Regions from separate parts of the Rummeliibacillus sp. JY-2-4R genome, predicted to be linked through region 1. Evidence: riboswitches for the same ligand, from Rfam matches in the RefSeq annotation. Region 1 holds a riboswitch; each other region holds the start of a gene.
The links. Region 1 has a riboswitch for S-adenosylmethionine ahead of metA (homoserine O-acetyltransferase MetA). Riboswitches for the same ligand answer to the same signal wherever they lie in the genome.
Positions count from the first base shown of each region.

Region 2: linked by a shared signal. The riboswitch ahead of ACWV26_RS15490 (methionine ABC transporter ATP-binding protein) and the one ahead of metA (homoserine O-acetyltransferase MetA) in region 1 are both predicted to bind S-adenosylmethionine.
Region 3: linked by a shared signal. The riboswitch ahead of ACWV26_RS01210 (O-acetylhomoserine aminocarboxypropyltransferase/cysteine synthase family protein) and the one ahead of metA (homoserine O-acetyltransferase MetA) in region 1 are both predicted to bind S-adenosylmethionine.

Region 1 covers NZ_CM132623.1:1,868,957-1,873,249, reverse strand. The annotation lists gene ACWV26_RS09040 (GTP-binding protein) at 1-863, opposite strand, end outside; gene metA (homoserine O-acetyltransferase MetA) at 996-1,904, opposite strand; SAM riboswitch class I at 1,983-2,088, opposite strand; gene ACWV26_RS09030 (aminotransferase class I/II-fold pyridoxal phosphate-dependent enzyme) at 2,390-3,565, shown strand; gene ACWV26_RS09025 (acetylornithine transaminase) at 3,952-4,293, opposite strand, start outside.
Region 2 covers NZ_CM132623.1:3,156,000-3,160,292, reverse strand. The annotation lists gene ACWV26_RS15515 (acyl-CoA dehydrogenase family protein) at 1-121, shown strand, start outside; gene ACWV26_RS15510 (arsenate reductase family protein) at 716-1,072, shown strand; gene gcvH (glycine cleavage system protein GcvH) at 1,150-1,530, shown strand; gene ACWV26_RS15500 (hypothetical protein) at 1,683-2,024, shown strand; gene ACWV26_RS15495 (thioredoxin family protein) at 2,037-2,345, shown strand; SAM riboswitch class I at 2,402-2,506, shown strand; gene ACWV26_RS15490 (methionine ABC transporter ATP-binding protein) at 2,608-3,633, shown strand; gene ACWV26_RS15485 (methionine ABC transporter permease) at 3,626-4,293, shown strand, end outside.
Region 3 covers NZ_CM132623.1:245,156-249,448, forward strand. The annotation lists gene ACWV26_RS01200 (hypothetical protein) at 1-1,455, shown strand, start outside; gene ACWV26_RS01205 (NADPH-dependent oxidoreductase) at 1,566-2,297, opposite strand; SAM riboswitch class I at 2,466-2,577, shown strand; gene ACWV26_RS01210 (O-acetylhomoserine aminocarboxypropyltransferase/cysteine synthase family protein) at 2,697-3,992, shown strand.

The DNA of each region.
Region 1 (4,293 bases):
TTATATAATCGTATTTCAGTTACCTTTTCATTCTTTTCACCAAAACCTAATTCATCACGAACTTTCAACTTACCTGATAGGGCTTTAAGAAATGTAATTCGTTGTTTCTTATCATCATGACGAATTTTAAAAACTTTTGCTGTAAATGGTTTACTGCTATCAAAAGTAGTTTCAGTTAAAGTCATAAATTGTTCAAAAAAATCCATTATCCTAATATCTTTTAAGGCAGAGCCATCAGCACAAGGAAACGCCTTACCATTCTTTATTAATTGTTTAAATGATTTCAAGAATAGTTTTTCATCAATATTTTGTTCCAAATATTGATGAAGTAAAGTATCATCTCTTTCAGCTATAAATTCAATTAACTGCTCAGAAAGAGTGTGATCTTTTAGGTGATTTGTTATTGGAATAATATTAGGTGATAATTCTTGTTGCATTTCTCTCAATACAGCTTCAACATTAGCCCCTTCACGATCTGTTTTATTGATAAAGATAAATGTAGGTATCTTGTACTTTCGGAGTAGATGCCAGACAGTTTCAGAATGTCCTTCTACACCATCAACTGCACTTATGATAAAAATTGCATAGTCCATTACTTGAATTGCTCTTTCCATTTCTGGTGAAAAATCAACATGTCCTGGTGTATCAATAATTGTGTATGTATCTTCGCCTACAACTATACGACCTTGCTCAGCAAAAACAGTAATCCCTCTCTCACGTTCAATGGCATGATTATCTAAAAATGCATCTTTGTGATCAACTCTTCCCCTTTCTTTTATACTTTTTGTATGGTAAAGCAATTGCTCAGAAAATGTGGTTTTCCCGGCATCTACATGAGCTAATACGCCAATCGTTTTAAACATTAAAATTCCCTCTTTTCTAACATCCATTTTCATTATTATAGCAAACCATTTTTAAACCTTAATGGATGGAAGGATAAAAATAAACCGCTGCGATTAGTTAATACTTCGCAGCGGCTATAAATTATTAATTTACTATTCCCATTCATATGGTGTTTCTTGGTATACATAGTAATTCAACCAGTTTGAAAATAGTAGATGTGTATGTGAGCGCCAAGTGTTCAATGGCGCGTTTGTCGGATTATCATTTGGAAAATAATGTTTTGGAACTGCAATGTCAATTCCTTTTGCAACATCTCTCTCATATTCTTCTTTCAAAGTATCTGCATCATATTCTAAATGACCTGTAACCATGATTAACTTTTCATCATTAGATATAGCAATAAATAATCCAGCTTCATCTGAGGCAGATAATACAGTTAAATCTGGATGTGCTTCAACTTCTTCAAGTGAAACAGATGTGTGACGAGAATGGGGTGCTGTAAATACATCATTAAATCCTCTTAATAATTTAACTGTAGAATCATACACATTATGTCGGAAAATACCAGAGCATTTTTCTTTTAATGGGAATTTTCCAATCCCAAAGTGATGATAAAGTGCAGCCTGTGCCCCCCAACAAATATGTAATACAGAAGTTACATTTGTTTTTGACCAATCCATAATATCTTTTATCTCGTCCCAAAAATCAACTTCTTCAAATTCCATTAATTCAATTGGAGCACCTGTAATGATAAGACCATCAAACTTACGGTGCTTCACTTCTTCATATGTTGAATAAAAAGTTTCTAAATGAGATTTACTTACATTTTTTGATTCATGAGTAGCTGTGTTTAAAAACGTAACATTTGTTTGTAATGGTGTATTTCCTAATAATCTAAGAAGTTGTAATTCTGTTTTCTCTTTTTGTGGCATCAAATTTAAGATGGCAATATTTAATGGACGAATATTTTGACTTTTGGATCGATCTTCTTCCATAACGAATATTTTTTCTTTCTTTAATAGCTCTGTTGCAGGCAAATTTTTAGGAATATTAATTGGCAATTTTAAACGCTCCTTTTCAAAGTTAAATAAAAGACCTCTTTTCTATGATAAGAAAAGAGGTTTTGAAATTCTGCTCGATTCTTATCTTCCAAGACAATTGTCTTGTAGGACTTAGCACCTTTCTGTAAGACAGAGGTTGCTGAAGCTTCATAGGGCCATTTCCCTCAGCTTCTCTTGATAAGAGTTATGTAATTAATGTAATCCTAACATGAAAAATTTATTATTGCAAACTTTTCTGAAAATTATTTTACCTTCTAAAACATTGATATATAAAGGATATTAAACCCATTCTTTTAGTAAGATTTAAGAATACACACACAATTTAAGTACTAATTCTAATATCCCTATTCTACACATAAAATTAGTATTATAATAGTTTGTATTATGTGTTTTACTATTTTATATTTAATTTTTAACTGTTATATAATAGTTAACTATGGTAAAATATTTGATAGTTTTTATATTCAATTAAGGAGTGCTTACTAGTGAAAATCGAACGATCAAAGAAAATGGCAATGTTCCCAAAAGCAATATTTGGAGATTTAAAAGCCGCCGCTAATCGTAAAGCAGCTACTGGGACGAAGCTAATCGATTTAAGTCTTGGTAGCCCCGATTTACCACCTGACGAAAGGGTTCGGATGGAACTTTCTAAACAAGCAGCGTTATCAACTTCATACGGATACACATTAAGTGGTACTAAAAAATTCTATCAAGCTGTTGCAGATTATTATAAACGTCGTAGTAATGTAGATTTAGATCCTGACACAGAAATTATCCAAACAATGGGGTCTCAAGAAGGGTTAGTACACGTACCAATAGCATTTTGTAATCCCGGAGATTATATATTAACTACAAATCCAGCGTATGTTGCATATGATGCCGGAATTCACTTAGCAGAAGCGATTCCCTATTATATGCCTTTGTTAGAAGAAAACGGTTTTTTACCTAATTTAGATGCTATACCTGTAGAAATTGCTGAAAAGGCGAAAATGATGATATTAAATTTACCAGGCAACCCAGTTCCTGCAATGCCTTCTGAAGAATTCTTTAAAAAGGTTGTTGCATTCGCAAAAAAATACAATATTATTGTGCTTCATGATGCAGCGTACTCAGAATTTTACTTTGATGATGGTAAACCTATGAGTTTCTTATCTACTCCTGGGGCTAAAGAAGTCGGAATGGAAATCAACTCTCTTTCAAAAAGTTTTAGCTTAGCTGGAGCGCGAATTGCGTATATTACTGGCAATGCTGAAATGATTTCAATTATTCAAGAACTAAAATCCAATCTCGATTATGGAATATACTGCCCAATTCAAGATGCTGCATGTGTCGCTTTAGACAATGCAGAAGAAATTACAGATCGATTACGTTCTGTTTTTACTAAACGTCATCGTATTTTAATAGATGGTTTAGAAAAAATCGGCTGGAATGTGACGCCGTCTAAAGGTGGTATGTTCGTTTGGGCAAAATACCCAAATCAAGAATTGAATGATATCGAATTTGTTTATGAAGCAATTGATCAAACAGGAGTTGTAATGGTACCAGGTTCAATCTTTGGTGATGCTGGCAAAAACTATGTTCGTGTTGCATTAGTACAAGATGAATCACTATTGGCTGAAGCAATCGAACGTTTGGGAAAGCTTACTAAAGTAGAGGCTTAATAAAGAAAAGACATTAAAAAGCCTAGGTTTTGTTATTTTAACAAACTTAGGCTTTTTTTGTTGTTTCGGTTTTCTAAAAGTGTACATTTTATATTTAAATTAATAGTGTATCTGTTAAATTTACTCGTTTTATACATCAACTCTAAAATGAAATTAATATTAACATCTGTGCTTAAGTGGATGATTGATTTCTATAAATTTATTCACTTTTAAGTAGCTTTATTTTGGTTATCTTAAAATTTGTACAGGTAAATAAAGTATTTTGGAATAATAAAAGTGCTTACCAATAAGAAAAAAGTTACCCGTTCCTTTTTCTTATTGGAAGCACTTAAAATGGTTATTTTCTTGTGAATGGCGATTCTCGAGAGCGCTTTAATTCACTGATGTTATTTCGTAGTTGTTGTTACAGGAATTGAAGCTTGAATAATTTCAACTGCCTCATCAATCTCAGCTAAACTTACTGTTAATGGTGGTAAAACACGGACTACATTTTGTCCTGCTGCAACTAATAATAATCCGTTCTCTTCTGCAGCTTCTACAACTAATGAAGAATTTTCGCAAGTAAACCCTTGCAATAATCCCATTCCTCGAACTTCAACAGTTGAAGGAAGTGATTCTTTTAATTTTTCTGTTAAATATTGAGCTTTTTTCTGAACCTTTTCTAAAAATTCAGGATCGAAAACTTCATTTACAACAGTAGTTGCTACTGCCATAGCTAATGGATTTCC
Region 2 (4,293 bases), 1.3 Mb from region 1:
CGAAGCACGCATGCTACTATCAGCATTGCGCAAACTAACACGCTACACACCAAACAATCTCATCACCAAAAAACGCCAAGCATCAGTAAAACTAATCGCTGCTGAAAAATATACAGTATAAACTAAAAGTGAGCCCCGGAAGTAAGATGGGGGCTCACCTTTTTGCTGCATTTGAAGAAATGTAAAAATATTGTTGCTATATGGAAAGTTCTTATCATTGTATATGTTGATTGCAAAGAAGTTGAACTTCAGTATTTAGGTGATTATTTGTGGAAATTGAGATTAGCACGCTAATTGAAGTCACATAAAATGTATTAAAGATATTTATAGATTTCTAGATTTTTTTTAGAAATTATGTTGGAGATTAGTACTCCAAAAATAGTTGTAGTGTAGTCAGCGAAGACTCCTAGCTAGGAAAAGCGAGACAGGTGAGGCCCCGCACGAAGGAGGAGACTCACCGCTCGCCCGCAGGAAAGCGTAGCTGACTACACTACAAACCTAAATATAATTAGTAATAAAATAGATTTTCAGTGTACAAAGCAAAGCGTAGGAAGAAGATTAATTTCTAATCATTTAACAAAAATATAACTCTAAAACCATGTATATAAACCAACAAAACCGGCCATTATATCTCTGGGTCGGTTTTCTTGCGTCAAAATGAGAGTCACAATACAATTAAAATGATACCAAAATTCGTTTTAAAAGGAGTATTTACATGACGATCAAAATGATTCAATATCCAAAATGTACAACTTGTAAAAAAGCACAAGCCTGGCTAAAAGAAAATAACATCGAATTTTCCGCTCACAACATAGTTGAAGAAACACCCACACAAGATGAATTAAGAAAATACTGGGAACTAAGCGGACTACCACTAAAAAAATTCTTTAACACATCAGGGATGAAATATCGTGAACTTCAACTAAAAGATCGTCTTAAAGAAATGTCCGAAGATGAACAAATTGCTTTACTCGCTTCAGACGGCATGCTAATCAAAAGACCAATTGTCACAGACAACCAAAAAATAACAATTGGCTTTAATGAAAAAGAGTTTGAAAATACATGGAAATAATTTTAGAATTGCTTGTTTTTGAATAAGGAATATGTCAAAATTATGGTGTATAAAAATACATACTTGGAGGGTTAATAATGAGCGTACCAGCAGAATTACGTTATACAGAAGAACATGAATGGGTAAAAACTGAAGATGGTAAAGTACGTATTGGTATTACAGAATTTGCACAATCAGAACTAGGTGATATCGTATTCGTTGAACTTCCACAAGTTGGCGACGAAATCAAAGCTGATGAACCATTCGGTAGTGTTGAATCTGTAAAAACAGTATCTGAATTATATGCACCAATTTCAGGTAAAGTTGTTGAAATCAACGAAGACTTAGAAGATAGCCCAGAATTCGTTAACGAATCTCCATACGAAAAAGCATGGATGGTTGTTGTAGAACCAACTGATTCTACACAATTTGAAGGCTTACTTACAGCTGAACAATACACAAAACTAATCGAAGAATAATTATACTACTTAAAGCGCCACACTTTTGTGCTGGCGTTTTTATGTATATTCAGGCATTTGCTTTCAGAATCATTGCCTATGCTTCATTTTTCCCTTAAGTAGGATTCTTACTGTCCGCTAAGCGCGGAATCAAACTGTAAGGAGGAATTAGCATGTCGGATAAAGTGCTTATTGTTGAAGGTAGACAAGATAAATTGCAAATTCAACCTCTACTAGCAGAGGATGTTCCAATTCTTTGCACGAATGGTACCATTAGTCCAAGTAAACTAGAAGAGCTCATACACCCTTATGAAGAGTATGATTTATATACGTTTTTCGATGAAGATTATTCAGGGGATTGCTTACGATCCTTGATGAAAAAAGAATATCCAGAGGCGTACCATTTACGTACGCTTTCTTTATATAAGCAAGTAGAGGCGACACCAAGAAAATTTTTGGCTAGAATATTATTAGCTGCAGATTTTAAAATACATGCAAGTTTTCTTTTAGAATAGGAATGACGGACAATGCAAGAATGGACAATAGAACAATGGGAGCATATGAAGGAAAGCGAGTCATTATGTGCATTTTATTTATATACTCCTATGTGCGGTACATGTATGGTCGCTTCTAAAATGATGGAGGTAATCGATCAAACATTTCCAGACATCAAAATAGGTAAAGCAAATTTAAATTTTGTCGAACAAATCGCATATGATTATCAGGTGGAAAGCGTCCCATGCTTACTGATTGCCGAGAATGGTAAGGTTCGCGATAAAATCTATGCTTTTCAATCCGTGTCGTATTTATATGAAAAATTTCATAAAAAGGATTGACGATATAATCATATAGTGGTAAAGTATCAAACATAATTAAATAAATATTTACGTAACTCTTATTCAGAGAGGTGGAGGGAAGTGCCCTATGAAGCCCGGCAACCGTCACAATGTGACACGGTGCCAATTCACGCAAAGTCAAATGCTTTGGAAGATGAGAGAACGGTTATCGTATAAAACGTACGTTAGACCTTTCTGTTAATCTTGCAGAAAGGTCTTATTTATTTTTAGCTTTATTTTACAAAAGGTGGTTTTGAATATTATGATTCAACTTAAAAATGTAGTAAAAAAATACAAAACCGCTAATGGATCTCTAACTGCAGTTAATGATGTTAATTTATCAATAAATGATGGTGAGATTTTTGGCATTATCGGTTATAGTGGTGCTGGTAAAAGTACAATGATTCGTTTACTTAACGGTTTAGAAAAGCCTACTTCAGGTACCGTTACCGTAAATGGGCAGAACATTTCAGCAATTAAAGGAAAAGAATTACGAAATGCTCGCCATAAAATCAGTATGATTTTCCAACATTTCAACTTACTTTGGTCAAGAACAGTGGAAGAAAATATTGCTTTCCCATTAGAGATTGCGGGCATTAGTAAAGCGGAACGTGAAAAGAAAGTGCTTGAACTAGTAGAGTTGGTTGGATTAAAAGGAAGAGAAAAAGCCTATCCTTCCCAATTATCAGGGGGACAAAAGCAACGCGTAGGGATTGCTCGTGCGCTAGCTAATAACCCAGAAGTTCTACTATGTGATGAAGCAACTTCAGCACTAGACCCGGAAACAACGGATGCAATATTAGATTTACTTGTGAGTATTAATGAAAAACTGGGACTAACCATTGTGTTAATCACTCATGAAATGCATGTTATTCGCAAAATTTGTCATCGTGTGGCAGTAATGGAATCGGGAAAAGTAGTAGAACAAGGAAACGTTCTTGAAGTTTTCCAATCTCCGCAAGCAGACGTGACGAAGAAATTCGTATCTCAAGTGACAGAAACAGCAGGTCACAAAGAATCTATTTCTCAAATGCTTGAAAATTATCCGAACGATCAATTGATCAAATTATTTTTTGTTGGAGCAAAGACAGAACAACCTGTGATTTCACATTTGATTCGTGAATTTAATGTTGATGTTAACATTGTACACGGTAATATTTCTCCTACGAAGAGTGGACCATATGGAACATTAATTGTGCGCATCATCGGGAGCAACGAGAATACAACAAAAGCAATTCATTACTTAGATGAACTAGGAATTAAAACGGAGGTGATCAGTCATGCTTAACGATCTCTTTCCGAATGTCGATTGGGAACTTATGTGGGAAGCCACAAGAGAAACTTTATATATGACAGCTGTTTCAACAATTCTAACTTTTATTATTGGAATCGTCTTAGGGATTATATTATTCCTTACAAGTCCTACACAACTTTGGGCGAACAAGCTAGCTAACTTATTAACTGGTTCAGTTGTGAATATATTCAGATCCATTCCATTTATCATTTTAGTTATTCTGTTAATTCCATTTACTAAATTCTTATTAGGTACAATTCGTGGAGCAAATGCAGCTATGCCTGCATTAATCATTGGTGCTGCACCATTCTATGCACGAATGGTTCTTATTGCTTTACGTGAAATCGATAAAGGTGTCATTGAAGCAGCACGCTCTATGGGTGCAAAAACTTGGACAATCATTTGGAAGGTTTTAATACCAGAATCCCTTCCAGCACTTATTTCTGGAATTACCGTAACAGCTGTAGCATTAGTCGGTTATACAGCGATGGCAGGTGTCATCGGTGCAGGTGGCTTAGGGAACTTAGCGTTTATGGATGGTTTCCAACGTAGTCGTAATGATGTCACATTTGTCGCTACGGTACTTGTGTTAGTTATCGTTTTTATCATTCAATTTATCGGTGACTTTATCACAGCAAAAACAGATAAAAGATA
Region 3 (4,293 bases), 1.6 Mb from region 1:
ACACTTTTATCTAATGGAAATGAAAGAAAGATTAAGGGAATCATAGCTTTGGCAAGTTTAGTGTTTGGAGCTTATCTTTTAGCAGCTCCACTTTTTAATGCAAATCAAAAATACCAATCAGCAGAGATGGCAAAGAAAGTTGAGCTAAAGGCGTTTGATGATACAAAAACGCCTGCAAGCGTACCACCAAAGTTTGCCCGCAATAAAATGAAGAAGGCATTTAGCCAAGTACCAAATACAAGTTACTATGAATTAGGCAATCTACAAATCCAAAAAGTAAAAGGTGAATACGTTTATATTGCACCTGTTGAATTCTCTGATTTCTTTAAATGGATGAAAGGGAAAGAATCTCCTGGTTATTTGATGATGAGTGCGACTAATTCGTCTGACAATCCTAAATTTGTTAGTTCGCCGATGGTGTATACAACCTCAGCCTATTTAAATAACAATGTGGAACGTCATATGAGATTAGCAAATACGAAGGAAATCTTCTATGGTGATGCACAATTAGAGGTTAATGATGATGGAAAGCCATATTATATCCGTACTTATGGGACATTTATATCTGGACGTAACGGCTTTGACCCAAAAGGGATTGTTATGATTGATGCAGAAACAGGAGATTCTAAAACATATGAATTAAAGGATGTACCTGAATTTATCGATGGTGCAATTTCTCCAGAAGCTGTAAGTCGCCAAAATGAATATTTTGGAAAATACGTCCATGGTTATTTGAATAGTATCTTTGGCAAAAAAGATGTCAAATTACCTTCAGATGAAGGAACAGAAGCAAATGTTAGTCCAGTATTTGATGAAAATGGAACAATGTTTTACTTCACGGATTTCACAAGTCCTAAAAAAGGCGTAGATTCTATGCTCGGTTATTCATTGACGAATGCTAGAACAGGCCAAGCTACGTACTATTCAGGAAACAAGCAAGAAGCATATATGGATTCACAAGGCGCTATACAAATTCTCGAAAAGAAATTCATCGAGAAAAAGTGGCAAGCTGCTATGCCAATTATTTATAACTTTTATGGTGAAGCAAGTTGGTTAGTACCAGTGCTTGACTCGAATGGCTTCTTACAAAATTATTCAATAGTTTCAGCAGCAAGCCCAGAGCTTTCTGTTTCAGCAGCTACGCCAAATGAGGCATTAAGACAATATAAAACAATTATTAACCGTTCGAAGAGCAGCTCTTTAAATAGTAGTTCTTCAAATGAAGAAAAAACGGCAAAAGGTAAAGTTGTCCGTGTTTACAAAGAGAAGAGTGGGGATTTCACTACCATCTCATTCCTATTAGACAACAAAGAAAACTATATTGTTAGCTCAGAAGCAGCTCCTCTTGCAGTTTATTTAAAAGAGGGTGACCAAGTAGTAGTAACCTATTTGAATTCTAATGATGTCTTTTTACCTGTTAAAGAAATGACAATTGCAGGTATTGAAAGTAAATAAAAAGAAAAGCAAGCTTGTCTTGTACCCACAAATTAAAAGAGAGCCACGAAAAGACTAAACACTTTTCGTGGCTCTTTCTTTATGATGATTTATGTTCGAAATGAATTATGTTACTTCCAAGTAAATCCTTTGCTTGCTAGGAATTCTTTCATATATGGTCGGCGTTGTTCAATTAGATAATCGGCCATTTGTTTAGTCCAATTGGCTGATTTCTTATTAGAAGAACGACTTTCATAATATTTTTCTAAGAGTGTATCGTATTCATCTAATAGTTGGTCATACTTTTCTACGTTATAGCTATTTTCGTGCAAAACTGCATCTAAAGGAAGACGAGGTTTTGTTTCGTTTCGTTTTGTTGGTGTACCAATAGTCATTGCAAATAGTGGGAAAACGTAATCAGGTAAATCGAATAAATCACTAATTTCAGCAGGTTTGTTGCGTGCACCGCCGATATAGCAAATACCATATCCTTTTGATTCTGCTGCAATAACAAAGTTTTGTGCGAATATGGCAACATCTGCAACACCGGCCAAAAGATTTTCTGCAGAATCAGCAACAATTTCTACACCTTGTTTTTTACCCGCAGATTGAAGACGTTTAAAATCTACACAAAACAAGAAAGCAGCTCCTGCTGTTTGGAATTGAAATTCATTATTGGATAGAACACCAAGTTTTTGTTGCTTTTCTTCATCGGATACCCAGATTACACTATATGCTTGGATAAAATGTGATGTTGCTGCCATTTGAGCAGTTTCAACTAAATCTCTCACAACATCTTTTGGAATTTTTTCGCCTGTATATTTTCGAACTGATGTATGACTGCGTAATAATTCTTTAACCATTCTTAAATGTCAGCTCCTTATATGGTAAGTTTCATCTCTACTATACGGGATTTTACTCAAAATTGCATCTCTGCTAATTTTGTTATTTAAAAAATTCAGAAAAATCTTGACTTTTATCCTAGTATTCTTCTATACTTACTTCAATAAGATGGAATAAAAACCAAATAACCTTTATCAAGAGCGGCGGAGGGATAGGCCCTGCGATGCCCAGCAACCAGTAACATACCGTTTACCAAGGTGCTAATTCCTACAGGTTCACATCGGATCTGAGAGATAAGGGGAGGATAATGCTAAATTTAACCCTCTTCTTACGTGAAGAAGGGTTTTTCTTTTTATAGAAACCCTTTTACACACCTCCGTTTTCCATCTATCACATTTAAATTTTAGGAGGAATTATCAATGACAGAATTACGTAAAGAGACTTTAGCAGTACATGGTGGTCAAACACCTGATCCAACAACAGGAGCAATTGCCGTTCCTGTGTATCGCACAACAGCATACAAATTCAAGGATTCTGAACATGCCCGTAAATTATTTGCACTTGAAGAACCAGGTAATATCTATTCTCGTATTATGAATCCAACTGTAGATGTTTTTGAGAAACGTATCGCATTGCTAGAAGGTGGTACAGCAGCAGTTGCCCTTTCTTCAGGTATGGCAGCTATTGCATTTTCAATTTTAAACATTGCTCGCGCTGGCGATCATATTGTTTCAGCAGCTAGTATTTATGGTGGTACTTACAATCTATTTGCAAATACATTGCCTCGCTATGGCATTACAACGACATTTGTTGATGAAAAAAACAATGCAGAATTTGAAGCAGCAATCAATGAAAATACAAAAGCAATTTATGCTGAAACAATTGGTAACCCAAGTCTTTCAATTGTAGATATTGAAGCATTAGCAGAAATTGCACACAAACATGAAATTCCATTAATTATTGACAATACATTTGCTTCACCTGTAGGTTGCAATCCAATCGAATTTGGTGCAGATATCGTTGTTCATTCTGCAACGAAATGGATTGGTGGTCATGGTACAACAATTGCTGGTGTAGTAGTGGATGCCGGTAAATTTGATTGGACCCGTGGAAAATTCCCTGATTACACTGAGCCAGATGCATCTTATCATGGTTTACGCTATGGTATTGATACGAGTGATGCAGCTTTCGCAACTCGTTTACGCGTTCAATTACTACGTGACTTTGGACCAACACTTAGCCCAGATGCAGCATTCAATCTATTACAAGGTTTAGAAACACTTCATTTACGTGTTCCATATCACAATGAAAATGCACGCAAAGTAGCAGAATATCTTCAATCTAATGACCAAGTTGAATGGGTACATTATAACGGATTTGATGACAGCGAATTTGCATCACTTGCTAAAAAATACTTAAAAAATGGTTTCGGCTCTGTACTTACATTTGGTATCAAAGGGGGCCGTGATGCGGGGCGTCAGTTAATCGACAATATTGAATTATTCTCCCATGTTGCAAATGTTGGGGATGCACGTTCATTAATCATTCACCCAGCATCTACAACACATCAACAATTGAATGCTGAAGAACTTAAAAAAGCAGGTGTTCCCGAAGAATTAGTACGCCTATCCATTGGTTTAGAAGCAGCAGAAGATATTATCAATGCATTAGAAACTGCGTTTGCAAAAGTAAACACAAAAGCAACTGCGAAATAAAGCGAAACTTTAATTAGTGGGGGTTTTCTGACGTACAGGAGGTATCAGTGCCAACGTTGTGATTGACGTGGCGGTTTTAGTTGGCCATACCCCACTAATTGTTAGTCCCGTTCTACTGTCGATTAGTTCAACTAAACCTCTGCTAACGCATCGGTAAGTTTCACTGTATCTCACCGATCGGGTTTTTACGGGCAGTTATCTCAACCGCTGCTTCTTCAAGTTCTTTAAAGCCTTGAGGTGGGAGGCAAAAGCCAGTTAATGCGGGATAAAAGAATATAGTCAGTTTCAACTATATGAAAGA